DNA from 4 places in the Kosakonia calanthes genome. Region 2 is predicted to be linked to each of the others. Evidence: predicted binding sites of a transcription regulator. Region 2 holds the regulator's gene; each other region holds the start of a gene.

Region 1 (7,657 bases), 640 kb from region 2:
CCGCGATTATACTGTATGGTCATACAGTATCAAGTATTTTGTAGAAAATGTTGCCACAGGGTTTGTAGCGCATAAGCCGTTGCCTGTCTGCGCACCGCTTCGCGGTCGCCCTGGAAGCATTCACGCCGTGTGATCCCTTCCCCACTGGCGCTGGCAATGCCGAACCAGACGGTGCCAACCGGTTTGCTTTCACTGCCACCATCCGGCCCGGCGATGCCGCTGATCGAAATGGCATAGTCGGCGCGCGCCGCTTTCAATGCGCCAATCGCCATTTCCACGACCACCGGTTCGCTCACTGCGCCATGCGCGTCGAGCGTTGCCGTCTGGACACCAATCATCTGCGCTTTTGCTTCATTACTGTAGGTAACAAACCCGCGTTCGAACCAGGCGGAACTGCCCGCAATATCGGTGATCACTTTGGCAACCCAGCCGCCTGTGCAGGATTCAGCTGTCGTCAGCGTCGCACCCCGCGCTTTCAGCGCCAGCCCGATGCGTTCACTTAGTTGCATTAATTCACTGTCCGTCATGATGGCTCCCCCGCGTCCAAAAACCGTGGCGGAAAAGATACCACTTTCCGGGCAAATAGGGGGATGGGATAACGGATTTACGAGGAGGCTTCAGAAAAATTCGATTTTCGCCGGATGGCGTCATGCACATCCGGCAATAAATAGCGAAATTACTTCATGCTGTTAACAATGGTATCCACATTATGACGAAACGCTTTCTGGTAAGTATCCGCCACGCCGCCTTTCGCGCTCAGTGCTTCCGGGTAAAGCTCACCGCCCGGCTGTGCGCCGGTGGCGCTGGCAATCTGTTTGACCAGTCGTGGGTCCAGCTGGTTTTCTATAAACCACACTTTCACGCCGTCAGCTTTAATTTGCTTAATCAGCTCAGCCACCTGCGCCGCGCTGGCTTCGCTCTCTGAAGAGAGCCCTTGCGGAGCCATAAATTCGACGCCATACGCACGGGCGAAATAGCCAAACGCATCGTGGCTGGTCAGCACTTTACGTTTTGCCTGAGGAACCGCGCTAAAGCGCTCTTTTGCCCAGCTATCAAGCTGTTTTAGCTGCGCAATATAACGCTGGCCAGACGCATTCAGCGCCGCGTCGTCCGCCGGATCGGCTTTCACCAGCGCAGTGAGAATGTTTTGCGCATATAACGCACCGTTGGCAGCGCTGTTCCAGGCGTGCGGGTCGGTCACCGTCGCACCGTCTTCTTCCAGCGTATGCGTTGCCACACCGTTGGAAGCCACCACTATCTGGCCTTTAAAACCGGACGCTTTCACCAGCCTGTCCAGCCAACCTTCCAGCCCCAGGCCATTAACCACCACCACATCGGCTTTGTTAAGCAACGCGCTGTCTTTCGCCGACGGCTCGAAAGTATGCGGGTCGCCATCCGGCCCCACCAGCGTGGTGACCTTGACATGATCGCCGCCGACCTGAGTTGCGATATCCCCCACAATCGAAAAACTGGCGACCACATTAATTGTTTTTGCCATCGCGCCGTGCGCCACCAAACCCAGCGCGAGCGCCAGAATCACCCCTGTACGTTTCATCATTTCCCCTTGCTAATTGAAAAGTGCGCGCAGGCTGTGTGCCAGTCCGCTACGCGTGCCGAAAAAAATGGAAAAAAAGAAGATCAGGCTGGCGGTCAGCACAATCGCCGGACCGGCAGGCAAACCCGCCATCCACGACAGGCTCAGCCCCAGCCAGGCGCACAGCGCGCCAATACCAGCCGCTAACAGCAATAAACCCGGTAATGTTCGCGCCCAGCAGCGCGCTGCCACGGCAGGCAGCATCATTACACCCACCGCCATCAATGTGCCGAGCACCTGGAACCCGGCCACCAGGTTGAGCACCAGCAGTGCCAGAAACAGCCCGTGCAGCAAGCCAGGCAAGCGCGGGGCATTAACCTGTAAAAACGCGCTGTCGAAGGCTTCGCTAACTAACCCGCGATAGCACAACGCCAGCACAATCAGCGTCAAACTGGCGACACCGGCAACAAACAGCGCAGCTTCGCGATCCACGGCCAGAATCGAGCCAAACAAAAGATGCAGCAGGTCAACACTGGAGCCACGCAACGACACCAGCGTGACGCCGAGCGCCAGCGAACCAAGATAGAAACCGGCAAAGCTGGCGTCTTCTTTGAGCGGTGTGCGACGGCTTACCCATCCCGCCACCAGCGCGACGCTTATCCCGGCAATAAACCCGCCGATGCTCATCGCCAGCAGCGACATGCCGCTCAGCAGGTAACCCACCGCCACGCCGGGCAGAATGGCGTGTGACAAAGCATCGCCCATCAGGCTCATGCGCCGCAGCAGCAAAAAGACGCCTAATGCCGTGGTGCTGATAGAGAGCGCGAGGCACACCACCAGCGCACGCCGCATAAAACCAAATTCGATAAACGGCTGGAAAAAGAGATGCCAGATCATGCGTGACACTTCTCCCTTACCTGTTGCTCCGTCGCGCCCCAATGCGCCACATTTTCGCCAAGGCGCAGGGTTTGTGGGAAATAGCGCGTTACCCGTTCGCTGTCGTGGAGCACCGCCAGCAGGGTTTGCCCCGCGCGGTGCATATCGACAATTTGCTCCATCAAGATTTGCGACGTGATTTCGTCAATGCCGGTAAAAGGTTCGTCGAGCATGACCAGTGGCGCGTTTTGCACCCAGACACGGGCGAACAACATGCGCTGAAATTGCCCGCCAGAAAGAGTGTCGATCGTCTCACGCGCCATAGCCGTCAACCCGACGCGCTCCAGCCCTTGCGCCACGCGTTTGCGGGCGTCGCGATTCAGGCCGCGAAACAATGAAACGCGCGGCCAGCAGCCCATGCTCACCACTTCTTGTACCGTCACCGGGAATTGCGATTCCAGCGCATGGCGTTGCGCCAGCCAACCGATTGTGGGTCGCGCCGGTTGCCAGTGCAGCACGCCGCTGACCGGCAGTAAAAATCCTGCCAGCGTTTTTAACAGTGTCGATTTTCCGCAGCCGTTCGCGCCGACAATCGCCGTCATGCTGCCGCGTTCCAGCGTGCCGCACAGCGCAGGCGTGATTGCCAGTCGGCCATAGCCCGCCACTAAATGGTCAAGTTCAATCATGGCAGCGCGACCGCCCAGCCAGTCAGTAGCCAAAGCACCAGCAATAGCCCCACAGCCAATAACAGGCGGGTGATGCCAGAAAGGGAAAACAGTGTTAGCGGAATCATTCACTCACTCCATATGTTATAACGTAACAATAAATGGTAGTGATAATGATGTAAACGGGAATACGTAACGGGAGTACGTCGAAATGTTTCAGTCCCCTCCCGCAGGAGGGGAAAGCATTATTGAATGTTGATGCGCGCCAGCGAAACCGCCTGGCCAAGCTGCCAGACCGCCATTGCGTAGTGCGTGCTGTGGTTGTAACGGGTGATGGTGTAGAAGTTCGGCAAGCCATACCAGTATTCATAACCGGTGCCGACATCAAGGCGCAGCAAGCTCGCCTGCTGATGATCGCCCAGCGGCTGCTGCGGTGTTAAGCCCGCGGCCGCCAGCTGTCCAACGCTGTAGTTGGTTTTAAAACCGTTTTCCAGGCCCGGTGCCTGGCCGTTAGCTGGCACAGCAACCAGGTCGCCTTTCACCCAGCCATGCTGTTTGAAGTAATTCGCCACGCTGCCAATCGCATCAACCGGGTCCCACAGATTGATGTGCCCGTCGCCGTTGAAATCTACCGCATATTGCTTATAGGACGACGGCATAAATTGACCGTACCCCATCGCACCGGCGAAAGAACCTTTCAGTTCGAGCGGATCGTCACTCTCATCACGCGCCATCAGCAAGAAGGTTTCCAGCTCGCTGGCGAAATAGTCCGCACGGCGCGGGTAAGCAAAGGCCAGCGTCGCCAGCCCATCGAGAATGCGGGTTTTACCCATCACGCGGCCCCAACGGGTTTCCACACCGATAATGCCGACAATAATTTCTGGCGGTACGCCGTACACCATCCAGGCACGGTCAAGGGCATCCTGATATTGGTTCCAGAACGCCACACCGTTTTGCACGTTATCTGGCGTGATGAACTGTTTGCGATAACGCAGCCAGGCGCCGTTTGGCCCAGTCGGCCCCGTGGTTGTCGGTGCCTGTCTATCCATCAGGCGCAGCACGTAATCCAGACGTTTGGCCTGCGAGAGAATTTCATGCAGTTGCTGACGATCAAAGCCGTGCTTGCTCACCATCGCGTCAATAAACCGCTCCGCCGCCGGGTTATTGGCGAAGTCGCCACCGCTCATCACCACATTGTGCTGTGGCTCCAGGAGAAAACCGCCGGACGGCGCGGGCGACACGGTCTGCGGGGCTTCAGCAAGCGGGGGTTTACTGCTACAGGAACAGAGCACAACAAACGCAGGCAGCAACGCTGCGTAACAACGCTTCAACATGGGACATCCATTTAAACGAATTCAGCCAGGAGCAAGTATGGTAAAGCATCTGGCTATCGACAAGGAAGCGCTGCAACACCTGCGTACTCACTCGCACTTCACTTTTCTTCGTTTCATTTATCGCTCATTTGAATTCGTACGCCCTCGCAAAATCTTTCAAAGTGATCATTTTATCTTTCATAATGAGATCCAAATAACACATTTAGACCTTTCATAATGATTATGATAGCGCACGGTTAAACAACAAAACGACACCCCTACAGGAGAGAACAATGGAAACCATTACGCATGGTGCCGAGTGGTTCATCGGGCTGTTTCAGAAAGGCGGCGAAGTCTTTACCGGCATGGTGACCGGTATTCTGCCGCTGCTGATAAGCCTGCTGGTCATCATGAATGCGCTGATTAATTTTATTGGCCAACACCGGATCGAAAAATTTGCCCAGCGCTGTGCGGGCAACCCGATTGCCCGTTATTTGCTGCTGCCATGCATCGGCACTTTTGTATTTTGTAACCCGATGACGCTGAGCCTCGGGCGCTTTATGCCAGAGAAGTACAAACCCAGTTACTACGCAGCGGCGTCATACAGTTGCCACTCCATGAACGGCCTGTTTCCGCACATTAATCCCGGCGAGCTGTTCGTCTACCTCGGCATTGCCAATGGCCTGACGACGCTTGGTCTACCCCTCGGCCCGCTGGCGGTGAGCTATCTGCTGGTCGGTCTGGTGACCAACTTCTTCCGCGGCTGGATAACCGACCTGACCACCGCGATCTTCGAGAAGAAAATGGGGATTCAACTTGCACAGAGTGTTCAACTCGCCGGAGCAACATCATGAGCCGTATCGTTATTGAAAAAGGCACCGGCGGCTGGGGCGGCCCGCTGGAACTCGACGCCAGCGTTGAGAAAAAAATCGTCTATATCACCGCCGGAACCCGCCCGACCATTGTCGACAAACTGGCGCAACTGACCGGCTGGCAGGCGGTGGACGGCTTCAAAGAGGGCGAGCCGCCAGAAGCGGAGATCGGTGTGGCAATTATTGACTGTGGCGGCACGCTGCGCTGCGGCATCTACCCGAAACGCCGCATTCCCACGGTGAACATTCACGCGACGGGTAAATCCGGGCCGCTGGCGCAGTACATCGTCGAAGATATCTATGTCTCGGGTGTTAAAGAGGAAAATATCTACCGCCAGGGCGAAGCTGCCCAGGCGGAACAGCCGCAGCAGCGAGATTACGACACCAGTAAAAAAATTACCGAACAGAGCGACGGGCTGCTGGCGAAAGTCGGCATGGGGATGGGCTCGGCGGTGGCAGTGCTGTTCCAGGCCGGGCGTGACACTATCGACACGGTATTGAAAACCATCCTGCCTTTTATGGCCTTCGTCTCGGCGCTGATCGGCATCATCATGGCCTCCGGTCTTGGCGATTGGATCGCCCACGGTCTTGCGCCGCTTGCCAGCCATCCGCTTGGGCTGGTGACGCTGGCACTGATCTGCTCTTTCCCCCTTCTGTCGCCGTTTCTCGGCCCTGGCGCGGTTATCGCGCAGGTGATTGGCGTGCTGATTGGCGTACAAATCGGCCAGGGGCATATTCCCCCGCACCTGGCCCTGCCCGCGCTGTTTGCTATTAACGCTCAGGCGGCCTGCGACTTTATTCCTGTTGGCCTGTCGCTGGCGGAAGCCCGCCAGGAGACAGTGCGCGTCGGCGTGCCTTCGGTGCTGGTCAGCCGCTTCTTAACCGGTGCGCCAACGGTGCTGATCGCCTGGTTTGTCTCCGGCTTCATTTATCAATAAGGGGGTGTCTTATGACTGTGATTTATCAAACCACCATTACCCGTATCGGTGAAAGCGCCCCGGACGCGCTCAGCGACAACATGCTGATTACTTTTCGTGAAGGCGCGCCAGCCGATGTCGCCGAGTTCTGTTTTATTCATAACCACGGCGCACTGAACGGTGCGCTGTTGCCGGGCGCGCAATTTGAGCTAGGCGAGAAGCACTACCCAGTGACCGCCGTCGGCGACGTTGCCGAACAGAATTTGCGCGAGTTGGGTCATATCACCCTGCGTTTCGACGGGCAAACGCAGGCGGAATATCCGGGAACGGTTCACGTCGCAGGCCCGGTGCCGGACGGTATCGCCCCCGGCTGCATTTTGAAATTTATCGCTTAAGTCGTAAGGAGAAGAGTATGAAACAGGTTGCCGTTGTCATTGGTGGAGGACAAACCCTTGGGGCGTTCCTTAGCCGTGGGCTTGCCGCAGAAGGTTACCGCGTGGCGGTAGTGGATATTCAGAGTGATAAAGCGGCCAATGTCGCGCAGGAGATCAATAGCGAGTTCGGTGAAGGAATGGCATACGGCTTCGGTGCCGATGCCACCAGTGAGCACAGCGTGCTGGCGCTGGCGCGCGGGGTCGATGAGATTTTTGGCCGCGCGGATTTACTGGTGTACAGCGCCGGGATCGCCAAAGCGGCGTTTATCAGCGACTTTGCGCTCGGCGATTTTGACCGCTCGTTGCAGGTGAATCTGGTGGGTTATTTCCTCTGCGCGCGCGAGTTCTCCAAACTGATGATTCGCGACGGCATTCAGGGGCGCATTATTCAGATCAACTCCAAATCCGGCAAAGTGGGCAGCAAACACAATTCCGGCTATAGCGCGGCGAAATTCGGCGGCGTTGGGCTGACCCAATCGCTGGCGCTGGATCTGGCGGAATACGGTATTACCGTTCACTCGCTGATGCTCGGCAACCTGTTGAAATCCCCAATGTTCCAGTCTCTTATTCCGCAGTACGCCAGCAAGCTTGGCCTACCAGCAGACGAAGTGGAGCAATATTACATTGATAAAGTGCCGCTCAAACGCGGCTGTGATTACCAGGATGTGCTGAATGTGCTGATGTTTTACGCCAGCGCCAAAGCCTCCTATTGCACCGGCCAGTCGATCAATGTCACCGGCGGTCAGGTGATGTTCTGATGGCATCAATTGCCTGATGGCGCTTCGCTTATCAGGCCTACGCCAGGTCGCTAAAACAGCGCTGTACTCGTAGGCCGGATAAGGCGCCAGCCGCCATCCGGCAAGTTAACCAACATCAAGGAGACACCGATGGTTCCATCCCTGATAACCCTCGCCGTTATCGCCTGGCTCAGCCAGCTTGCCCTCGGCGGCTGGCAAATCCGCCGGTTCAACAAAGCGTTCGATGCGCTGTGCCAGCGCGGTCGCGTCGGCGTCGGGCGTTCCGGTGGGCGTTTCAAACCGCGCGTT
Region 2 (7,657 bases):
GGCGAAGCCGTGCTGGTGTGGTCGGAACTGCACGAAACGGTGAACATTATGCCGCGCGGGCAGTTCCACGAATGACAGGGTGCGGGCGGCTTTGATACTGAAAATAATCGTTGATTCAGGGAGTAGCTATGTCCGCCAAACATCCGGTTATCGCCGTTACAGGCTCCAGCGGCGCGGGAACCACCACCACCAGCCTCGCCTTTCGTAAAATTTTCGCCCAACTCAACATGCACGCGGCGGAAGTGGAAGGCGACAGCTTCCATCGCTACACCCGCCCGGAAATGGATATGGCTATCCGCAAGGCCCGCGATCTTGGCCGGCATATTAGCTACTTTGGCCCGGAAGCCAATGACTTTGGCCTGTTAGAACAAACCTTTAGCGACTACGGCCAAACCGGCCAGGGCCAGGCGCGCAAATACCTGCACACTTACGATGAAGCCGTCCCCTGGAACCAGGTGCCGGGCACTTTTACGCCCTGGCAACCGTTGCCGGAACCGACCGATGTGCTGTTTTATGAAGGGCTGCACGGCGGCGTGGTGACACCGCAGCATGACGTTGCGCGCTATGTCGATTTGCTGGTCGGCGTGGTGCCGATCGTTAACCTTGAGTGGATCCAGAAACTCATTCGCGACACCAGCGAGCGCGGACACTCCCGTGAAGCGGTGATGGATTCCGTGGTGCGGTCGATGGAAGACTACATCAACTTTATTACGCCGCAGTTTTCGCGCACCCATATCAACTTTCAGCGCGTGCCGACGGTTGATACCTCCAACCCGTTTGCCGCGAAAGGCATTCCTTCACTGGATGAAAGCTTTGTTGTTATTCACTTCCGCAATTTAGAAGGGATCGACTACCCGTGGTTGCTCGCAATGTTGCAAGGTTCATTCATCTCGCATATGGATACGCTGGTGGTGCCAGGCGGCAAAATGGGGTTGGCGATGGAACTGATCATGACGCCGCTGGTACAACGGCTGATGGAAGGGAAAAAGATTATATAGCCCGGACTGCGCCGCCGGGCTGCGTAATCAGGCTTCGATCACTTCGTAGGAGTGGGTGATATTCACCGCTTTTTCCAGCATCAGCGCCACAGAGCAATATTTCTCTGCCGACAGATCAACCGCGCGAGAAACGGCGGCATCTTTCAATGCGTTACCGGTGACGACGAAGTGCAGATTAATATGGGTAAACAGGCGCGGCGCTTCTTCACGGCGCTCTGAGGTCAGTTTCACTTCGCAGTCGGTGACGTTATGACGCCCTTTTTGCAGGATCGACACCACGTCGATTGCGCTGCACCCGCCTGCGGCCATCAGAACCATTTCCATTGGGCTTGGCGCTTTGTCGCCAGAGTTGCCGTCCATCAGAATTTGGTGACCAGAAGCGGACTCACCAAGGAACGTTAACCCTTCAACCCATTTCACACGTGCCTGCATTTTCATCACTCCGGAGTTGCAATTTTCTTTACAGATTACGCGCACATAAGAAAAGCCGCAACGGAAGGCGACCTGCGTCATGCTGAAGCGAGACACCAGGAGACAGGCGTTAAAAGCTATGCTAAAACAGTCTGGATGCTACAGAGATACATTGACGTTACGCATGTACGCAAAGGACATCATACATTAGAGGCCGCAGATGACGCTGACGGTCCACTTCCCGGGATTTGGGAAGCTTTGATTGCAACCCCAGAAACAGGGTTCCCTTACGCCCGGCTTCTGGAGCCAGCTTATAACAGAGGATAACCGCGCATGGTGCTTGGCAAACCGCAAACAGACCCGACTCTCGAATGGTTCTTGTCTCATTGCCATATTCATAAGTACCCGTCGAAGAGCACGCTTATTCACCAAGGTGAAAAAGCGGAAACGTTGTATTACATCGTCAAAGGCTCAGTGGCAGTGCTCATCAAGGATGAAGAAGGTAAAGAGATGATCCTCTCTTACCTCAACCAGGGCGATTTTATCGGTGAACTGGGCCTGTTCGAAGAAGGTCAGGAGCGCAGTGCCTGGGTACGCGCCAAGACCGCCTGTGAAGTAGCCGAAATTTCCTACAAAAAATTCCGTCAGTTGATCCAGGTTAACCCGGATATTCTGATGCGTCTCTCCGCGCAAATGGCGCGTCGCCTGCAGGTGACTTCGGAGAAAGTCGGCAACCTGGCGTTCCTGGACGTTACAGGCCGCATTGCGCAAACGCTGTTGAATCTGGCGAAACAGCCGGACGCAATGACCCACCCTGACGGCATGCAAATTAAAATTACGCGTCAGGAAATTGGTCAGATCGTCGGTTGCTCCCGTGAAACAGTCGGTCGCATTCTGAAAATGCTTGAAGATCAAAACCTGATCTCCGCCCACGGCAAAACCATCGTCGTCTACGGAACACGTTAATCTGCAAAACGGCGCATCGCTTATCCGGTGCGCCGTTTTTCTTTCCCCATGTGGCGCAGGCTGATTTATCACCCCGAGATCAACTACGCACTGCGACAAACGCTGGTGTTGTGTTTGCCTGTGGCGATTGGTTTGCTGGTCGGCCATTTACAACAAGGTCTGCTGTTCTCCCTCGTTCCCGCCTGCTGCAACATTGCCGGTCTTGATACACCCCACAAACGTTTTTTCAAACGCCTGATTATTGGCGGCTCGCTGTTTGCGGGCTGTAGCCTGGCCGTTCAACTACTGCTTGCCGACGATTTTCCCTTGCCGTTGATCCTGACCGTGCTGACGTTGCTGCTCGGCGTAACGGGGGAAATCAGCGCGCTGCATGGGCGTTTATTACCGGCCTCGCTGATTGCCTCTATCTTTACGTTGAGCCTCGCCGGGAATATGCCGGTGTGGGAGCCGCTACTGATTTACGCGCTGGGTACGCTCTGGTACGGGCTGTTTAACTGGTTCTGGTTTTGGATGTGGCGCGAGCAGCCGTTGCGCGAATCGCTCAGTTTGCTCTACCGGCAACTGGCCGATTATTGCGAGGCAAAATATAGCCTGCTGACCCAGCACGCAGACCCAGAAAAAGCCTTGCCGCCGCTGCTGGCCCGCCAGCAAAAAGCGGTAGATTTAATAAGCCAGTGCTACCAGCAGTTGCACATGCTGGCGGCCAATAAAAACAATGATTACAAACGCCTGCTGCGCGTCTTTCAGGTTGCGCTGGATTTGCAGGAGCATATCTCCGTCAGTTTGCATCAGCCTGCTGAAGTGCAAAAACTGGTCGAGCAAACCCACGCCGAGCAGGTTATTCGCTGGAATGCGCAAACCGTCGCCGCTCGCCTGCGCGTGCTGGCGGATGACATTCTTTATCACCGCTACCCGACGCGTTTCACCATGGAGAAACAAATCGGCGCGCTGGAAAAAATCGCCCGTCAGCACCCGGACAACCCGGTCGGGCAGTTTTGCGCCTGGCATTTCAGCCGTATCGCCCGCGTACTGCGTACGCAGCGCCCGCTCTATATTCGCGATCTGATGGCCGAGAAGCAGCGCCGTTTACCGCTTTTCCCGGCGCTGAGAAGTTATCTGTCGCTAAAATCTGCCGCCCTGCGCAATGCCGCGCGCATCAGCGTAATGCTCAGTATCGCAAGCCTAATGGGCAGCGCCCTGAACTTGCCGAAGCCGTATTGGATCATGATGACGGTGATGTTTGTGACGCAAAACGGTTATGGCGCGACGCGGGTGCGCATTGTCCACCGGGCAGCGGGCACGTTTGCGGGACTGATGATCGCCGGGGCAACCCTGCACTTCCACGTGCCACTCGGTTTCACGCTGGCCGCAATGCTGCTTATCACGCTGGTCAGCTATTTGATTATTCGCAAAAGCTACGGCTGGGCGATGGTCGGTTTTACCATTACAGCCGTTTATACGTTGCAGATCCTGACGCTAAATGGCGATGAGTTCATTATCGCCCGGCTTGTTGATACGCTGATTGGCTGCCTGATTGCCTTCGGCGGGATGGTCTGGCTGTGGCCGCAGTGGCAAAGCGGCTTGCTGCGCCAGAACGCGCACGACGCGCTGGAAACCGATCAGGACGCTATTCGCTTGATCCTCAGTGATAACCCAGAAGCCACGCCGCTGGCCTGGCAGCGTATGCGCGTTAACCAGGCGCATAACGCGTTGTTTAACTCGCTGAATCAGGCGATGCAGGAACCGGGTTTTAACACGCGTTACCTGAACGATATGAAACTGTGGGTCACCCACAGCCAGTTTATCGTTGAGCATATTAATGCGATGACCACGCTGGCGCGCGAGCACACCATGCTGACGCCTGAACTGGCACAGCGCTATTTGCAGTCATGCGAAATTGCCCTGCAACGGTGTCAGCAACGGCTGGAGTATGACGGGCCGGGTGAATCGGGGGATGTGAATATTCTGGAAGCACCGGAGACGTTAACGCACGGGCCAATGAGCACGCTGGAGCAGCATTTACAGCGGATTATCGGGCATCTGAACACCATGCACACCATTTCGTCAGTGGCATGGCGTCAGCGCCCGCATCACGGTAATTGGCTTCGTCGACGCCTTACGCGTTAACCACTTTTGCTACCGCTTGCGCAAAGCGATGCATGCCTTCATCGATATCTTTTTCATCGACGATCAGCGAGGGCGCAAAGCGCATCACATCAGGGCCAGCATTCAACACCATCACACCTTCTTCGGCGGCCGCGTAGAGGAAATCACGCGCACGGCCTTTGAACTGTGGTTTTAGCTCGGCGCCAATCAGCAGCCCCATGCCGCGAATATCGCTAAACAGGTCGAATTTCTCGTTGATTTGCTGCAAATGCTTAACGAACAGCTGGCGTTTCTCATTGACGCCATTCAGCACGTCCGGCGTATTGATAATATCAAACGCGGTACCAGCCACGGCGCAGGCCAGCGGGTTACCCCCGTAGGTGGAACCGTGTGAACCGACATGAAACGCGCTGGCAACCTCTTCGGTGGTCAACATCGCGCTAACCGGGAAACCGCCGCCGAGGGCTTTCGCGCTGGTCAGGATGTCCGGTGTAACGCCGTAATGCATATACGCGAACAGTTCGCCGCTGCGGCCCATGCCGCACTGCACTTCATCAAACACCAACAGTGCGTTGTGTTCGTTGCACAACTCACGCAAACCTTTGAGGAATTCCGGCGTTGCCGCCGTCACGCCGCCTTCGCCCTGGATAGGTTCAACCACGACCGCGCAGGTGTGATCGTCCATCACCGCTTTTACCGCATGCAGATCGTTAAACGGCACATGGATGATATCGGCCGGTTTCGGGCCGAAGCCATCGGAATACTTCGGCTGGCCGCCCACTGTCACGGTGAACAGCGAACGCCCGTGGAAAGCATTATGAAAAGCAATGATTTTGGTTTTGTACGGGCTGTGGCGCGTAGATGCATAAAAACGCGCCAGCTTAAATGCGGTTTCGTTGGCTTCGGTGCCGGAGTTCATAAATACCACGCGCTCGGCAAAAGTGGCGTCGATAAGTTTACGCGCCAGGCGCAGCGCGGGTTCATTGGTAAACACGTTGCTGATATGCCACAGCGTTTCGCCCTGGGTTTTCAACGTTTCCACCAGCGCCGGGTGACAGTGGCCTAAAGCGGTAACCGCAATACCGCCTGCAAAATCAACATACTCTTTGCCCTGCTGATCCCACACACGGCTGCCTTTTCCCTTCACCGGGATAAACTCGGCCGGTGCGAAAATTGGCAGAATCACTTCGTCGAATGTTGCGCGCGTAACGGCGTCTTGCTGAGTTGCCATGTCATACCCATCCAGTTTTATGTCGCATTGATTATGAAAATATAATCACGAAATATGCATAAAAAATCACTGCATGGCAACCAGAAATCACCGTGTCAGGAAGTTTTGCAGTAATTGGTGGCCCTGCTCGCTGAGGATACTTTCCGGGTGGAACTGCACCCCTTCCAAATCCCACTGCCGATGGCGAATACCCATGATCTCCCCGCTTTCGCTCCACGCCATGACCTCAAAACACTCAGGCAACGTGGGCGGATCGATAACCAGCGAATGATAGCGAGTGACAGTTAATGGATTATTAAGACCCGTAAATACGCCCGCGCCGTGATGGGTAATAGGAGAGGTTTTGCCGTGCATCACTTTTGCCGCACGCACAATGGTGGCGCCAAACACTTGCGCAATCGCCTGATGGCCCAGGCAAACGCCAAGAATCGGCAATTTACCGGCGTAATGCCGAATGACATCCAGCGAAATACCAGACTCATCCGGCGTGCACGGGCCCGGCGAGATAACGATCTTTTGTGGCGCCAGCGCGGCAATCTCCGCCAACGTCAGCTCATCGTTACGCCTTACCTCCACGCTTGCGCCCAGTTCACAAAAATACTGGTACAGGTTCCAGGTGAAGGAGTCGTAATTGTCGATAAGCAGGATCATGTGAGTTCAGCCGAATGCAGTACAAATTGCGCAAAACTATACGGCACTTCGCCTGGATAAAAAACGGGTTTGCAGAGCAGACCTGCTCGGCTGCGATAATCGCCGGATGGCGCTGACGCTGATCCGGCCGACAAATGATCCGCTCCACTGGGTTTTGTAGGTCGGATCAGCGTCAGCGCCATCCGACAAAATGATGTTACTCCCCTACCACCGCTTCGCTCACCACGTTGCCGAAGATCGCATACAGCGGTTGTAAATCGCCCATCGCACCGGCCTGGTTCGCGGTGCTCCAGTCGTTGGGATCGATATCGCGCCAGTCGAGAGAAAAACCGGCGTGCAACGCGAGTTGTTCAAAGAAGATGCGCTGCGCAATACCATTACCGAGACGGAACGGGTGCAGCACATTGATTTCACAGTAATAATGCGCCAGCCGCTCAATAAACTCGGCTTTCGCCAGCCCGCACAGCCACTCCTCATCTTCGAGTTGCTGCATCAGCGCATTCCCTTCCTTCTCGATGTATTCGAAATGGCAGAAACGGGTATCGCCTTCGTAGATATCCACTTCGCGAACCTGCCCGGCCCAGTCAAACACATCCTGATAAAGGTGATGGTGAATGGCGCAAAGATGGGGCAGCCCGCGCGCTAAAGGGCCAAGTTCAAGCGTTGCGGCGCGTAATGCCGTCAGTTGATAAGCGGCTTGCTCCAGCCGCTGTGTCTCGTGAATGCCTAACACATTGCGCATCACGTTCAGGCCAGGAAAGAGGTACGGATCGCGGCCATCGCCAAATTTATCGCTCATAGTGCCTCCGGAGTTCTTCAAGACGCACATTGGCTTCTTCGGCGTTAAGCGTCACAAGTTCACTGTCAACGCCCTCCAGACGCCTGCTGGCCTGGAAATTGACATTGCGCTGCTGCTCCCAGAGACGGGATTTTTGCCTGTCGGTGAGTTTCTTGCTCATAGCGCCTCCCTGTTTAGACGTGTACTTGCCCAAATTATAAGCAGAAAATTCACGTTACGCCGGAAGGCAACAGAACACGGGCCGAACAGCCCGTGTGGGGAAAACTTATGGCAGCACTTTCGCTGAGAGGATAACAACCGGTTTTGATGGGACATTCTGGTAAGGACCCACATCGTGCGTCGGCACCTGCGAAATCTTATCGGCGATATCCATTCCTTTCACAACTTTACCAAACACCGCATAACCAAAATCACGTTGTCCGTGATCGAGGAAAGCGTTATCCGCAACGTTGATAAAGAATTGGCTGGTCGCGCTGTCTTTGTCGGCGGTGCGCG
Region 3 (7,657 bases), 1.2 Mb from region 2:
ACCACATTATGGATAACTTCTCGTTACGTTCGCCGCCCATGAAACCAATGGCGAAGCGCGTTGACCGCCGCACTACTGGCGCAAGAGTGATGGGAACCTGGTTATGGTCGGCTGTTGAACTGCGCAGCGGAACGGATGCACAACGCAACACACATCGTCGCCTTCATCATCACCGTTGGGTCAAAGATGCCCGTTTCGATGATGCTGGCCTGTTCAGCGAGTTAACCTGGCATGCCACTGAGCAGAGCCACGTGATTAGCGGCGCGCGTTTCGATCGCGTAAAAGTCACACATTTTGCCTCACAGCGTAAAGCGACATTACCTGCCGGGTTTACGCGTCTGGAACATCATTTGGCGGATATTCCGGTAATGATGTATGCGGGAATCGGTTATACCGAACGTTTCCCCGACTACTGGGAACTCTTTTCGCCGCGTCGCGGCTTTGACATCAACAGTGTGAAAACCGAGAAAACCACCCAATTGGATATTGGCGCGCACTATGCCGGCGCGCGCCTGAATAGCTGGGTGTCCGCGTATATTGGCCGGATTAATGATTACATCCTGTTTCGCTATGATTCGGCGCCCGCCAAAACACGCCAGGTGGATAACATTGATGCCACCATTATGGGCGGCGAAGCGGGTGTCAGTTACGCGTTGACCGAAAACTGGAAAAGCGAGGCCAGCGTGGCGTATTCATGGGGGAAAAATGACGATGAACACCGGGCATTAGCGCAAATCCCCCCACTTGAAGCCCATTTGGGGCTGACATGGACGCGTGGCAACTGGAGCAGCAGCGGCCTGCTGCGCCTTGTCAGCAGCCAGCATCGCGTGGCGATTAACGAAGGCAATGTTGTCGGCAAAGATTTTGCCGCCAGTGCGGGGTTTGCGGTGCTCTCGGCCAATGCCGCGTACAACGTAAATGAACATGTCAACATCAGCGCTGGAGTCGATAATCTCTTTAATAAGACCTACAGCGAACATTTGAACCTGGCCGGGAACGGCAGTTTTGGCTATTCGGCAAACACACCGATTGATGAACCCGGCAGAACCTGGTGGGGCAAGCTTAGCGTCACGTTCTGATGCACGGCACAAGGGCCGGAGATTCAGGTGAAATGCATAACGTTCCTGAATGGAATGTTTGGTATTCTCAGAATTCATGATGTGATCAGTAGCACGTTTTTCGCTTTAATTGTATGATGAATGCGTTTCGGCAAGGGCTTTCACCATGACTAAATCATTGAATATCATCTGGCAGTATCTTCGTGCTTTTGTGCTTATCTACGCGTGTTTATACGCCGGTATTTTTATCGCCTCCCTGCTGCCCTTCGCTATTCCGGGCAGCATTATTGGCATGCTGATTATGTTCGTGCTGCTGGCGCTGCAAATCTTGCCTGCCAAATGGGTTAATCCGGGCTGCTTCTTCTTTATTCGCTACATGGTGCTGTTGTTTGTGCCGATCGGCGTGGGGGTTATGCAGTATTACGACGTGTTGCGCGCGCAGTTCGGACCGATCGTGGTTTCCTGCGCGGTCAGCACCGCGATTGTCTTTTTAGTGGTGAGCTGGAGCACGCACCTGGTGCACGGCGAGCGTAAAGTGGCCGGACAAAAAGGTCGTAAAGAATGATGACGTATATCTGGTGGTCGCTGCCGTTAACGCTGGCGGTCTTTTTTGGCGCCCGCAAACTTGCCGCGCGGTTCAAATCACCGCTGTTAAACCCACTGCTGGTGGCGATGGTGGTGATTATCCCGATCCTGCTGGTGACCGGCACGCCGTATGACCACTATTTTCAGGGCAGCAAAATTCTCAACGATTTGCTGCAACCCGCCGTTGTAGCGCTCGCTTTCCCACTTTATGAACAGTTGCATCAGATTCGCGCGCGCTGGAAATCCATCATCACCATTTGTTTTATTGGCAGCCTGGTGGCGATGATCACCGGCACGCTGATTGCGCTGATGATGGGCGCGACGCCGCAAATTGCCGCTTCGATATTGCCGAAATCGGTCACGACGCCAATTGCGATGGCGGTTGGCGGCAGCATTGGCGGCATCCCGGCGATCAGCGCCGTGTGCGTGATTTTCGTGGGTGTGCTGGGCGCGGTATTTGGCCATACCTTGCTGAATCTGATGCGTATTCGCACCAAATCAGCGCGTGGGCTGGCAATGGGCACCGCATCCCATGCGCTGGGCACGGCGCGTTGTGCCGAGCTGGATTATCAGGAAGGCGCGTTCAGTTCGCTGGCGCTGGTGATTTGCGGGATCATCACTTCGCTGTTGGCCCCGTTTTTATTCCCGCTGATCCTGTTGATCTGGGGTTAAAAGTTGCGATACGTCGCGCAATTTTCATCCGAGTTTCATTAGTTGCACATAGAGTGTGAAATGAATCACACATAAGGACCATTCAGGCCCGTAAACTACGATTCCAATACACTGCTATGAGGCACTGCTATGCATTCACGTTTTCACACTGCTTTTCCCGGGCTTGCGGAGAATTTACAGGCCGCACTCGCTCCTATGCTGGCGGATACGCACTTCCCCGCCATGCTGAGCGCAGAGCAGGTGGCAACGTTGCAAAGCGCAACGCAACTGGACGCAGACGCACTGGCATTCGCCCTGCTGCCCCTCGCCGCCGCTTGCGCGCGCACCGACCTGTCCCATTTTAATGTCGGCGCGATTGCACGAGGCGTCAGCGGTAGCTGGTACTTCGGCGCCAATATGGAATTCCTCGGCGCAACCATGCAGCAAACCGTGCATGCGGAACAGAGCGCGGTGAGCCACGCCTGGCTGCGCGGTGAAAAAGCGCTGGCCTCGGTCACCGTCAACTACACGCCTTGCGGGCACTGCCGCCAGTTTATGAACGAACTGAACAGCGGCCTGAGCCTCGGCATCAACCTACCAGGCCGCGCGCCGCATACATTGGGTGATTACCTGCCGGATGCCTTTGGCCCGAAAGATCTGGAAATCAAAACGCTGCTGATGGATGAGCAGGACCACGGTTTCCCACTTCGCGGCGATGCGCTGGCGCAAGCGGCGATTACCGCCGCCAATAAGAGCCACTCGCCGTATACTCACTCCCCTTCCGGGGTTGCCATTGTTTGCCGCGATGGGCGGATTTTCATCGGCAGCTATGCGGAAAACGCCGCCTTTAACCCAACGCTCCCACCGCTGCAAGGCGCACTGAACTTGCTGAATCTGAATGGTTTTGATTATGCGGATATTGAACGTGCGACGCTGGCCGAGCGTGCTGATGCGCCGTTAACGCAGTGGGATGCCACGGTCGCGACGCTGCGGGCGTTGGGCTGCGAGAACGTCGAGCGCGTGCAGCTCTAATGCATTCACTACGGGTTACGGCCCGTAGTGATGAAAAAGCCCGCAATTGAGCCTGCGTTTCTTGCGCTTGCCGTGCGGGTAAAGTAGCCTGAGTGAAATTTCACTCCTGTACCGAGCCCGTTTCATGCTAAAGCGTTTTTTCTACAGCCTGTTAGTCCTGATCGGCCTGCTGCTGTTGACTGCGCTTGGTCTTGACCGCTGGATGAGCTGGAAAACCGCCCCCTATATCTACGACGATTTACAGGATCTCCCCTGGCGTCAGGTGGGTGTGGTGCTCGGCACCGCCAAATATTACCGCACCGGCGTTATCAACCAATATTATCGCTATCGCATTCAGGGCGCGCTAAACGCCTATAACAGTGGCAAGGTCAATTACCTGCTACTGAGCGGCGACAATGCGCTGCAAAGTTATAATGAGCCGGTCACCATGCGCAAAGATTTGATTGCCGCAGGTGTTGATCCCGCCGATATCGTGCTGGATTACGCCGGGTTCCGCACGCTGGACTCGATTGTCCGCACCCGCAAAGTGTTCGATACCAACGATTTCATCATCATCACGCAGCGTTTCCACTGCGAACGCGCGCTGTTTATCGCCCAGCATTTGGGCATCCAGGCGCAGTGTTACGCGGTGCCGTCACCAAAAGATATGTGGAGTGTGCGGGTGCGTGAGTTTGGTGCGCGGTTAGGCACCATCGCCGATTTGTACATGTTCAAACGCGAACCGCGTTTCCTTGGGCCGCCGGTGCCGATTCCTTCGATGCAAGAAGAAGTGCCGGACGACGCGCAAGGCTACCCGGCGGTGACCGCCGAGCAACTGAGCGAAATACAGAAGAAAGGGAAAAACTGACGGCGCGCCGCTAATTCATGGGCACATTGCGGCTGTTGCTTTTGACCGGACGAATAAGCGTAAACGCCCGCGCGATAAAACCCTGATGGTCAATTAACACTGACGAATTTTTATCCAACGTCCACATTCCATTCAGCGCATTAAATGGCAGAATAATCTCCCCTTCCGGGGTATTCACCAGGTAATCCCCGGTCTTTAAATAACCGGCGCTACAGATGATGCGCGCTGGCGGGTTATTTTTCATTCTGAATTCTATTTTGCGAAACCCGGTCTGCACGGTACAAAAATAGTAATAGGGCAAAGAGGTGATCTTGATATCACCCAGTGAGGCGATAATTTCGCCATCACGAAGTAATTCGACACCTCTTAAATAGAAACTGACCTGACTGTTTTTTTCATGCGGTGGGTGATCAACAACAAAATACACAAAATTCATAAGCGCCCCTGAGCTGCGGTTACAACTTTCACAGATTCATTCTTTCAAGCGTAAATAGCCATTTTGATGAAGGCATTCAGAATTCACTTAAAATTGACAGAATGTTCAAAGAGATGCGTTTGCCTATGTCCTCCTCAGCTCAAAAAGCAGGCACACAACAGCCCAGCAAATGCTGCCGATGAATGTTTGACAAGTTGGGGTACAGCGAAACGGTGCGGTCTTCTTAGTTTAGTGTGAATACACGATGCATTCTGGCTCCTTAATAATCACAACGATTAAATGAGCCTGGCATTGAAGTGAAAATTTAACAACTCAGAAAAGATGAAGTTTTTTTATTAGTGGCCGCCGAAGTTGGCTACGCGTTTTTCTGCATATCAATGAAATAAGAGCAAAAAAAAGCCCGCTTTGATAAGCGGGCTTGATTAGCCGTTCTGAATTATTTCTTACGTGCGTATTTCAGGGAGTCCAGCGCCACGGCGAAAATAATGATCCCGCCCTTGATGATGTACTGCCAGTACGGGTTGATACCGATATACGTCAGGCCGTAGTTGATCACAGTGAAGATGATAACACCGGTCACCACGCCAAGAACGGTACCCACGCCGCCGCTGAAGGAGACGCCGCCCACCACGCACGCGGCGATGGCATCCAGTTCATACATAAAGCCGAGGTTGTTGGTCGCTGAACCGATACGGCCCGCTTCCAGCATCCCGCCGAACGCATAGAACACACCGGACAGCGCATAAATCATCAGCAGGTTCAGCGCAACGTTCACGCCAGACACTTTTGCCGCTTCCGGGTTACCCCCGATGGCGAAAATGTTTTTGCCGAAGCGCGTTTTATTCCACAGCACCCAGACAAAAGCGACGGCGATCAACGCGTAGAAGGTGATGTACGACAAGCGGAAACTGCCCATCGCGATAAAGCCCTGCGTAAAGGTCGAGAAGCCACTGTCGAAGCCGGAAATCGGCGACGCGCCAACAAAGTCGTAATACAGGGAGTTGATACCGTAAACGATGATCATCGTACCCAGCGTGGTGATAAACGGTGTCACATTCAGGTAAGCAATGACAATACCGTTGACCAGGCCAATGACGGCGCCCACGGCGCAAACGATCAGGATAACCACCGGAATCGGCATAGTGGCCAGATCCGGGAAGACTTTGTTGGCGTTTTCCATCGATTGCAGCAGCGTTGCCGCCACCACCGCTGCCAGACCCACCTGGCGACCAGCGGAGAGATCCGTCCCCTGCGTCACGATCAGCCCTGCGACACCCAGCGCGATAATAATGCGCACGGAAGATTGGGTCAGAATATTGCTTAAGTTCAGCAAACTTAAGAACGTGGGATCCTGAAAAATAATAATGGCCAGTAACACTAAAAGAACAACGTAAATACCGCCGTCTTTCAGATAAGTGAGAAAAGTTTTTTTATTTAACGCACTCATGAGGAGCCCCTGATCTTAAAGGTGCAAAGACGCAAGACGGAGAATTTCGTTTTGCGTTGTCGTTTTAGTATCAACAATCCCGGAAACGAGGCCATTGCTCATTACCAGAATACGGTCAGTGATGCCTAACAACTCAGGCATTTCAGAGGAAATAATAATGATCCCCTTATTCTTTTTCGCCAGTTCAGCAATCAGCTGATAAATTTCAAACTTCGCACCAACGTCAATACCGCGCGTCGGTTCATCGAGCATTAAAATTTCCGGCTGCGTTAACAACCAGCGGCCAATAACGACTTTCTGCTGGTTACCACCAGACAACGAACCTATTTGCGTACGGTGTCCGGGTGTTTTAACGCGCATTGAATCAATAACCCATTGGGTATCGCTCTTCATGCGGCTGTTATCCAGCAAACCGACTTTGTTTTTGTAATTTTGAATATTTGAGATCAATGAGTTAAATCCGATATCCAAATACGCATAGATACCGGTAGAACGGCGTTCTTCAGTCACCAGCGCGAAGCCATTATTAATCGCTTCATTCGCACTATGGTTATTAATCTGCTTGCCATGCAGTTTGATAGTGCCTGCTGATTTCTCACGAATGCCAAATAAGGTTTCAACAATATCGGTACGTTTCGCGCCGACCAGACCGGCGATCCCGAGAATTTCGCCTTTATGCAGATCAAAGCTCACATCACGAATTGACGGCTGGCGCAACGAGGTCAAATTACGCACTTCAAGAATGGTTTCCCCCGGCGTGTTCTGCTTGTCCGGGAAGCGCTGGTTCAGGGAACGTCCCACCATCATGGCGATGATCTTGTCCATATCCAGCCCTTCCAGCGGCTGAGTGGCAATCCACTGGCCGTCGCGCAGGATAGTGATTTCATCACACAGCTGGAATATTTCTTCCATTTTATGGGAGATATAAACAATGCCGCAGCCGCGTTCTTTCAGCTTGCGGATAATTTTGAACAGATGATTGACCTCTTTTTCGGTCAGCGAAGAAGTAGGCTCGTCCATAATAACGATCTTGGCGTCATAGGAGAACGCTTTCGCTATTTCAATCATCTGCATCTGTGAAACGGATAATGTCCCTACGCGGGCGCGTGGATCGATATCAATATCCAGTTCATCGAAAATGTCTTTGGTATCACGGTACATTTTGTCCTGATCGACAAACATGCCTTTAGTTGGGTAACGCCCCAACCACATGTTATCCATCACGGAGCGTTGCAGCACCAGGTTTAATTCCTGGTGAACCATCGAAATACCATTTTCCAGCGCTTCTTTAGCGGAGTGGAAATCGATCTCTTTGCCCTGAAAAAGAATGCTGCCGGAATCTTTTTGATAGATCCCAAAAAGACATTTTAATAATGTTGATTTACCCGCACCGTTCTCACCCATTAATGCATGGATCGAGTGTGGACGAACTTTCAAATTGACATTATCGAGTGCCTTTACGCCTGGAAAAGACTTGTTGATATTGCTCATTTCCAACAAGAATTCACCTGACGACTGAGTATTATTGCTGACCATAATTCTACCTTGTTGGCCTGGCATATCATTTTTATAAATGGGCGTATTTTTCAATACGCCCAGTG
Region 4 (7,657 bases), 720 kb from region 2:
CCACCCATACATAATCCTCTGTAGGAGATGATGTTAAAAACAGGCCCCAGTATACACGTTATCCCTTAGGCTGCATGTGTCTACCCGGCGTTACGCGAGCGGCATCAAATCAACGCGTCTTGCACCAGCCCAACAGCCAGGCGACGCCGCCGCCCGCCATTAACCATAAGGGATTAAGGCCCCATTCAGGTCGATTGATCAGTAATAACGTCCCGCTCAACAGCAACGTCGCGCCAATGCCAAACAGGTAACGCGATTGCCCCTGCCGTACATGGTTGGTCTGTAGTTCATTGGCGATTTTATCCACGCTGTGCTGCAAATACTTACCTTGCTGCAAGCCGCTGTAGATCAGTTCAGGAAGCTCCGGCATTTTCTCAATCCAGAACGGTCCTTTCTCTTTGAGCGCCCTGACTAACGCAGGAATGCCCACCTGATCTTTGATCCACGATTCAAGGAAAGGTTTCGCGGTTTTCCACAAATCCAGCTGCGGATAAAGCTGGCGACCCACACCTTCGATGTAGAGCAGCGTTTTCTGCAACAGCACCAGTTGCGGCTGCACTTCCATATTGAAACGCCGCGCTGTATTAAACAGGTTAAGCAGGACATGGCCGAAAGAGATTTCCGCCAGCGGCTTTTCAAAAATAGGCTCGCAGACCGTGCGGATCGCAAACTCGAACTCTTCCACGTTGGTGTCCAGCGGAACCCAACCAGAATCCACATGCAGCTCAGCCACTTTGCGATAGTCGCGGTTAAAGAAGGCGATAAAGTTTTCAGCTAAATAGCGCTTATCTTCTTTATTCAGCGAGCCAACAATGCCGCAATCAATACCGATGTACTGTGGGTCTTCCGGGTGGTCATAGCTGACAAAAATATTGCCGGGGTGCATATCCGCATGGAAAAAGCTGTCGCGGAAAACCTGCGTGAAAAACACCTGCACACCGCGTTCGGCCAGCAATTTCAGGTTGGTACCGTTCTTTTCCAGCGCCGGAACATCAGACACCGGGATGCCGTAAATCCGCTCCATCACCAGCATATTCTGGCTGCAATAGTCAGAATAAATTTCAGGAACGTAGAGCATCGGGCTGTTTTCAAAATTGCGGCGTAACTGGATAGCGTTAGCGGCTTCGCGCAGCAAATCCAGTTCGTCGATCAGCGTCTTTTCATATTCGCGCACCACTTCACGCGGGCGCAGACGACGTCCGTCCGGCAGCAAACGTGGAACCCAGCCCGCCAGACGATAGATAAGTTTCAGGTCCGCTTTGATAATCGGCAGGATATCCGGGCGGATAACCTTAATCACCACCTCTTTGCCGCTATCTTTCAGCCGCGCGGTATGTACCTGGGCAATGGACGCAGAAGCCAGCGGTTCAATCTCGAAATCGTCGAACCAGGTTTCAACAGGAAGATCGCCCATGGCTTTTTCGATCTGCTGTTTGGCCAGCCGACCATCAAAAGGCGCAACGCGATCCTGCAACATCGCGAGTTGATCGGCGATAAGCGGGGGGAATAAGTCGCGGCGCGTTGAAAGCATTTGCCCGAATTTAATCCATACCGGACCTAACTCCTGCAAGGCCAGGCGCAGACGTTCCCCTAACAGCTTCTCTTTGTGCCGGTTCGGCATCCAGAACAACATCCTGCGCCAGATCCGTATCGGCAGGGTGATGCGCATTTTAGGGATGAGCTCATCAAGCCCGTAACTCAAAAAAGTCTGGATGATGAAATAGAGCCGCCGTAGTTCTCCAGGCGTCATTTGCCCTCCAGTTTATCCAGGCGCTTGGCTAAGGTGTCCGCAGCACGTTCAACGGCCGCCGTCTCCTCTGCGAACCAGGCGACTTCCAGCGCGCCTGGCGCGACACGCCACTCTTCCGTTAAGACTTCAGAAACATAACGCCGCTGACGTTGAAAACCGTGGCGCAAAAAACGCGCGCCACCGCGCAGGAACTTACTGATGCCCTCGGCGGCGATATCACCCGTCCACGGCGCGAGCACTTCTGCGGGGTCGAACTCCGCCAGATCCATCAGCGATACCAGGTTTTGCACCACCTGGATATCGCCCTGCACTTCCAGCTCGCCGCTGCGAATAAGCGCGGTCAGCTGCTGGCGATCGCGCAGTTTCGGTAATACCCGTAGCTGCGTGATAACGGAACAGTCGGCTTCGCCTTCCCATTCGCCCAGCACATCAATTTGCCGCTCGCTGAACACCAGCACAAACGGCGAGGAAAACTCTTGCAGAACCACGCGCAGCACTTTGCCATGCAGACGCTGGCGCGCCGGTTTCAACGCGCCCTCGCGGTATAAAAAGGTATTCAGCACGCGTTCGATTCCCGCGGCCACCATCGGCTTAAAGGGCATACGCACTCCTGTCAGAACTTGTAGCCACGGTGCAGAGCAACGATACCGGCGGTCAAATTGTAATAATCGACGTTTTCGAAACCCGCGTCCTGCATCATCGCTTTCAGGGTGTCCTGATCGGGATGCATACGGATGGATTCAGCAAGATAGCGATAGCTTTCAGCGTCATTTGCCACCATCTGGCCGATACGCGGCAGGATGTGGAAAGAGTAAGCGTCGTAGACTTTGCTCAGCGGCTCGATAATCGGTTTGGAAAACTCCAGCACCAGCAAGCGACCGCCCGGTTTCAGCACGCGAAACATGGAGCGCAGCGCTTTCTCTTTTTCGGTCACATTACGCAAACCAAAAGAGATGGTGATGCAGTCGAAGGTGTTATCCGGGAAAGGCAGTGCTTCGGCATTCGCCTGAACATATTCAACGTTGCCAATTACACCGATGTTGCGCAGCTTTTCGCGCCCCATTTTCAGCATTGATTCGTTGATATCGGCCAGTACAACCTGGCCGGTTTCGCCTACCAGGCGGGAGAATTTAGCGGTGAGGTCACCGGTACCGCCAGCCAGATCAAGAACTTTTTGCCCGCGACGGACGCCGCTGCAATCAATAGTAAAGCGCTTCCACAAACGGTGAATGCCCATCGACATCAAGTCGTTCATGACGTCATATTTTGATGCGACCGAATGGAAAACATGCGCCACCATATCGGCTTTATTTTCCTTGGCGACGGTCTGAAAACCAAAGTGTGTCGTCTCTTTTGAATCTTCCGCCATCTTAGTGCCTGCTATTTAAGAATTTGTTTATGAAGTGTATCAGATTGGACGCATTTGCCCTACGATTCAACCACCCGACGACGCCTTCGGCGCGGGTTCATCACCCGGCGCGGCGGTGTCTAATGCGTTGTCTTCATTACGATCGTTTAACCCATCTTCCCCCGCTCGCAGACGAGACTCTTCGTCCTGCGCCTGCGCTTCGGCGGCCAATTCCGGATTAATCTCGCGTTTGATCTCCACGCCAAGCCCGCGGAACGCCTCGGCCTGAACGAGCAGGTTGCCACGCCCGGAACTGAGTTTTTTCATCGCCTGCCGATAGTTGTCCTGCGCGCGATCCAGACTTTGCCCGATGGCGCTCATATCGTCGACAAACAGGCGCATTTTGTCATACAGACGGCTCGCTCGCTCCGCAATTTGCTGGGCGTTGCGGCTCTGATGCTCATAACGCCACAAATTGGCAATGGTGCGCAGCGCCACCAAAAGCGTCGTCGGGCTGACCAGCATTATGTTGTTTTTTAGCGCTTCGGTGATCAGTTCTGGCTGTCTGTCGAGCGCAATCAGAAACGCCGGTTCCACCGGGATAAACATCAGCACGTAATCCAGGCTGCGCAGACCGGGCAATTGCTGGTAATCCTTTCGCCCCAGCAGGCGAATATGGTTACGCACCGACGCAATATGCTCCTGCAATGCGCCTTCACGGGTGAATTCATCTTCGGCGTTGAAGTAACGCTCGTAAGCCACCAGCGTCATTTTGGCATCGATCACCACGTCTTTGCCCTGCGGAAGACGCACGATAACGTCCGGCTGCATGCGGGCGCGGCTGTCATTCTCCAGGCTGACCTGAGTTTCATATTCGTAGCCTTCGCGCAGGCCGGAGGCTTCAAGTACGCGGGTCAACACCACTTCGCCCCAGTTGCCCTGGGTTTTGTTGTCGCCTTTTAATGCGCGGGTCAGATTGATGGCTTCTTGCGCCATCTGGGCGTTGAGTTGCTGCAAGTTGCGAATCTCATGCGCCAGCGTGTGGCGTTCGCGCGCCTCCTGACCAAAGCTCTCCTGCACCTGGCGTCGAAAGCCGTCAAGCTGCTCACGCAGCGGCGTCAGCAGGCCATTCAGGCTTTGGCGATTCTGCTCATCGACCCGACGGTTACTCTGCTCAAAAATACGGTTGGCCAGGTTCTCGAATTGTTCGCTCAAACGCTGTTCGCTGCTGTGCATCTGGCGCAGTTTTTCTTCGGCATGCAGCTGGGTGGATTCCAGCCGGGTAGTGACTTCGCGGAGATCCGCCTCCAGCGAACTGTTGATATGTTGCAGGCTGCGCAGCTCGTTATTGAGCAATTCGCACTCTTCGCGCCAGTGTTCGTTCTGGCTGATTTGCTGGCGAGCGGCGCTTAATTCACTAAAGACATCGCGCTGCTCAGCAAGCAATTCCGCCTGTTGCTGCGCCCCGCGCCAGCTTGCTGCCAGCCAGCCGACCAGTAGCCCTGCCAGCGCAACCGCTGCCAACACAATGATTGAAGTATCCACCACGCCCCCTGTTCATAATGCACATCAGCCGGAATTGTGCTGTATAAACGTCCAGTTTGGAAGGGTTTTTCCTGCGAGGAAGTACGCAAATAAAAAAGGCCGAACAGGTCGGCCTTCTAAATTTGGAAGCAAGATTACAAAAGGCGACGCGCGGCTTCGACGACAATTTTCACCGCATGGCTTTCGGTTTGCTTCATGGTTTCGGCGTTCGGGATCTCCTGCTGGGTGCGATTCACAATCACCCCGGCGACCATTCCGGCGCGCAGGCCCTGGCTGGAGCACATGGTCAGCAGCGTTGCTGATTCCATTTCATAATTCATTACGCCCATGGATTGCCACTCTTCCATTGAACCTCTGTAACGGTTCACAACACGGCCGGAGAAGGTGTCGTAACGCTCCTGGCCCGGATAGAAGGTGTCAGAAGACGCGGTAACGCCGATGTGTTTGGTGGCACCAATCGCATCTGCCGCCGCGACCAGCGCGGTTGTGCACGCGAAGTCAGCCACCGCCGGGTATTCCATCGGCGCAAAGTGCAGGCTGGCACCATCGAGGCGCACGGAAGCGGTCGTAATCAGCACGTCGCCCACATTGATATGCGGCTGAATCGCGCCGGTGGTTCCCACGCGCAGGAAAGTGCGGATACCAAGCTGCGCCAGCTCTTCGACTGCGATAGAGGTAGAAGGCCCGCCGATGCCGGTGGAGCAAACGATAACCGGTTTGCCATCAAGCTCTGCGCGCCAGCTGGTGAATTCACGATGCGATGCCAGTTTGACCGGCTTATCCATCAGCGCGGCGATCTTTTCCACACGCTCAGGATCGCCAGGGACGATGGCCAGCGTAGCCCCTTGTAAATCGGTTTTGGTGAGGCCGAGATGAAAAACATCAGACTTGGACATAACAGACTCCTCTGTGGTTGGTTTTTATCAGGAGAGGTAAAAAGGCACTTTACAGAAGCCATGGGCTTGATTTCGTGACTGGTGTCACCATGAATGAAAATGGTTGCACTTCATTTCCATAAAATAGTGAAACACATCACATTAACATGTTGTATCCGACAACTCAGCAGCAAAGATAGACGACGCAACGGTGTTTTGCGCACGCGACAACCTTCCCGACTATAGTTATTGGAGCGCTAATAAAGGGTAGGGAGAATGCCATGACAACCAACAAACAGCCGGGCTTTGCACCTGCGGCTTCACCACTTGCTACAACGATTGTAAACACGCCGGAAGACGCCTTAATCGCCGGCGAAACCTCCATTCCAACTCAGGGCGACAACATGCCCGCTTTCCATGCCCGCCCGAAAGACGCGGACGGCCCGTTACCGATCGTGATTGTGGTACAGGAAATTTTCGGCGTGCATGAACACATTCGCGATCTGTGCCGTCGCCTGGCGCTGGAAGGCTATCTTGCCATCGCGCCGGAGCTCTATTTCCGCCAGGGCGATCCGAATGATTTCACCGATGTCCAGACGCTGCTTAGCGCGCTGGTCAGTAAAGTGCCAGATGCCCAAGTGCTGGCCGACCTCGATCACGTCGCCAATTGGGCGGCGCGCAATGGCGGCAATGCGCATCAACTGATGGTCACCGGTTTTTGCTGGGGCGGTCGCATCGCCTGGCTGTACGCCGCGCACAATCCACAACTGAAAGCCGCTGTGGCCTGGTACGGCAAACTGACGGGTGAAAAAACGCTGAACTCGCCAAACAATCCGATAGATATCGCCACCAATTTGAACGCGCCCGTGCTCGGCTTATATGGCGGGCAGGATACCGGCATTCCTCTTGAGAGCGTGGAAACCATGCGCCAGGCACTGCGGGCGGCGAATGCCAACGCGGAGATTATTGTCTATCCCGACGCGGGACATGCTTTTAACGCGGATTACCGTCCGAGCTATCATGCAGAATCCGCCAAAGATGGCTGGCAGCGCATGCTGGCCTGGTTTTCGCAGTACGGTAAGAAATAGTGTTTTTGCGCCGCCGGTTTCGCAACAGGCGGCGCGATAGAGCAACTTATTTCTGACGCAGGTTCTGCGCGGCTTTCACCATGTTCGCCAGCGCGCTACGCGTTTCCGGCCAGCCGCGGGTTTTCAGGCCGCAGTCCGGGTTCACCCACAAGCGCTCCGCCGGGATACGCTGCGCCGCTTTCTGCAACAGCGCTTCGATCCATTCCACGCTCGGCACATTCGGCGAGTGAATGTCATACACGCCCGGTCCGATTTCGTTCGGGTATTCGAACTCTTCGAACGACTCCAGCAGTTCCATATCGGAACGCGAGGTTTCAATGGTGATCACGTCGGCATCCAGCGCGGCGATGGAATCCATGATGTCGTTGAACTCGCAATAGCACATGTGCGTGTGGATTTGCGTGTCGTCTTTCGCCACGGCGGCGTTGATTCGAAAAGCTTCCACGCCCCATGCCAGGTAAGCATCCCAATCGCTACGGCGCAGTGGCAAACCTTCGCGCAGGGCCGGTTCATCAATCTGGATAATGCCGATACCTGCGGCTTCCAGATCCGCCACTTCATCACGCAATGCCAGCGCAATTTGTTTGGCGATGGTTTCGCGGCTGACATCTTCACGCGGGAACGACCAGCAAAGAATGGTCACCGGGCCAGTCAGCATGCCTTTCACCGGTTTGTCGGTCAGGGACTGCGCATACTTCGCCCACTCGACGGTGATCGCTTCCGGGCGGCTGACGTCGCCGATCACTACCGGCGGTTTCACGCAGCGGGAACCGTAGCTCTGTACCCAGCCATTTTGCGTAAAGACGAAACCGTCGAGGTTCTCACCGAAGTATTCCACCATGTCGTTACGCTCGGCTTCGCCGTGCACCAGCACATCCAGCCCCAGGCGCTCCTGCTCGGCAATCGCTTGTTTAATATGTTCCGCGATGCCGGTGCGGTAGTTCGTGGCGTCCAGATTGCCTTTTTTGAAGTCCAGGCGCAGGCCGCGGATTTCAGTGGTTTGTGGGAATGAACCGATGGTCGTTGTCGGCCAGGCTGGCAGGTTAAAGCG

What was found. Region 2 encodes CRP, which controls carbon source genes, mostly activating them, when cyclic AMP is high. Its sites were predicted from a motif close to ATGTGANNNNNNTCACAT; they were not measured.
Region 1: srlA (PTS glucitol/sorbitol transporter subunit IIC) is a predicted target of CRP. The motif match lies at 4,592-4,609, and genes of this name have one in related genera.
Region 3: cdd (cytidine deaminase) is a predicted target of CRP. The motif match lies at 2,369-2,386, and genes of this name have one in related genera.
Region 4: udp (uridine phosphorylase) is a predicted target of CRP. The motif match lies at 5,664-5,681, and genes of this name have one in related genera.

Annotation. Positions count from the first base shown of each region.
Region 1 is NZ_CP151800.1:1,092,734-1,100,390, reverse strand. It holds gene pncC (nicotinamide-nucleotide amidase) at 30-527, opposite strand; gene AAEY27_RS05165 (metal ABC transporter substrate-binding protein) at 677-1,555, opposite strand; gene AAEY27_RS05160 (metal ABC transporter permease) at 1,568-2,431, opposite strand; gene AAEY27_RS05155 (metal ABC transporter ATP-binding protein) at 2,428-3,096, opposite strand; gene mltB (lytic murein transglycosylase B) at 3,321-4,409, opposite strand; gene srlA (PTS glucitol/sorbitol transporter subunit IIC) at 4,682-5,242, shown strand; gene srlE (PTS glucitol/sorbitol transporter subunit IIB) at 5,239-6,198, shown strand; gene srlB (PTS glucitol/sorbitol transporter subunit IIA) at 6,210-6,572, shown strand; gene srlD (sorbitol-6-phosphate dehydrogenase) at 6,590-7,369, shown strand; gene gutM (transcriptional regulator GutM) at 7,499-7,657, shown strand, end outside.
Region 2 is NZ_CP151800.1:453,291-460,947, reverse strand. It holds gene AAEY27_RS01940 (YheU family protein) at 1-75, shown strand, start outside; gene AAEY27_RS01935 (phosphoribulokinase) at 129-998, shown strand; gene AAEY27_RS01930 (OsmC family protein) at 1,026-1,430, opposite strand; gene crp (cAMP-activated global transcriptional regulator CRP) at 1,743-2,375, shown strand; gene AAEY27_RS01920 (YccS/YhfK family putative transporter) at 2,424-4,502, shown strand; gene argD (bifunctional acetylornithine/succinyldiaminopimelate transaminase) at 4,492-5,712, opposite strand; gene pabA (aminodeoxychorismate synthase component 2) at 5,800-6,363, opposite strand; gene AAEY27_RS01905 (putative adenosine monophosphate-protein transferase Fic) at 6,560-7,162, opposite strand; gene AAEY27_RS01900 (YhfG family protein) at 7,152-7,322, opposite strand; gene ppiA (peptidylprolyl isomerase A) at 7,428-7,657, opposite strand, start outside.
Region 3 is NZ_CP151800.1:1,667,534-1,675,190, reverse strand. It holds gene AAEY27_RS07820 (TonB-dependent copper receptor) at 1-1,079, shown strand, start outside; gene AAEY27_RS07815 (CidA/LrgA family protein) at 1,225-1,623, shown strand; gene AAEY27_RS07810 (CidB/LrgB family autolysis modulator) at 1,620-2,315, shown strand; gene cdd (cytidine deaminase) at 2,445-3,326, shown strand; gene sanA (outer membrane permeability protein SanA) at 3,451-4,173, shown strand; gene AAEY27_RS07795 (hypothetical protein) at 4,184-4,609, opposite strand; gene mglC (galactose/methyl galactoside ABC transporter permease MglC) at 5,046-6,056, opposite strand; gene mglA (galactose/methyl galactoside ABC transporter ATP-binding protein MglA) at 6,072-7,592, opposite strand.
Region 4 is NZ_CP151800.1:4,518,196-4,525,852, forward strand. It holds gene tatA (Sec-independent protein translocase subunit TatA) at 1-8, opposite strand, end outside; gene ubiB (ubiquinone biosynthesis regulatory protein kinase UbiB) at 110-1,750, opposite strand; gene ubiJ (ubiquinone biosynthesis protein UbiJ) at 1,747-2,352, opposite strand; gene ubiE (bifunctional demethylmenaquinone methyltransferase/2-methoxy-6-polyprenyl-1,4-benzoquinol methylase UbiE) at 2,364-3,119, opposite strand; gene rmuC (DNA recombination protein RmuC) at 3,186-4,643, opposite strand; gene udp (uridine phosphorylase) at 4,778-5,539, opposite strand; gene AAEY27_RS21145 (dienelactone hydrolase family protein) at 5,800-6,606, shown strand; gene metE (5-methyltetrahydropteroyltriglutamate--homocysteine S-methyltransferase) at 6,653-7,657, opposite strand, start outside.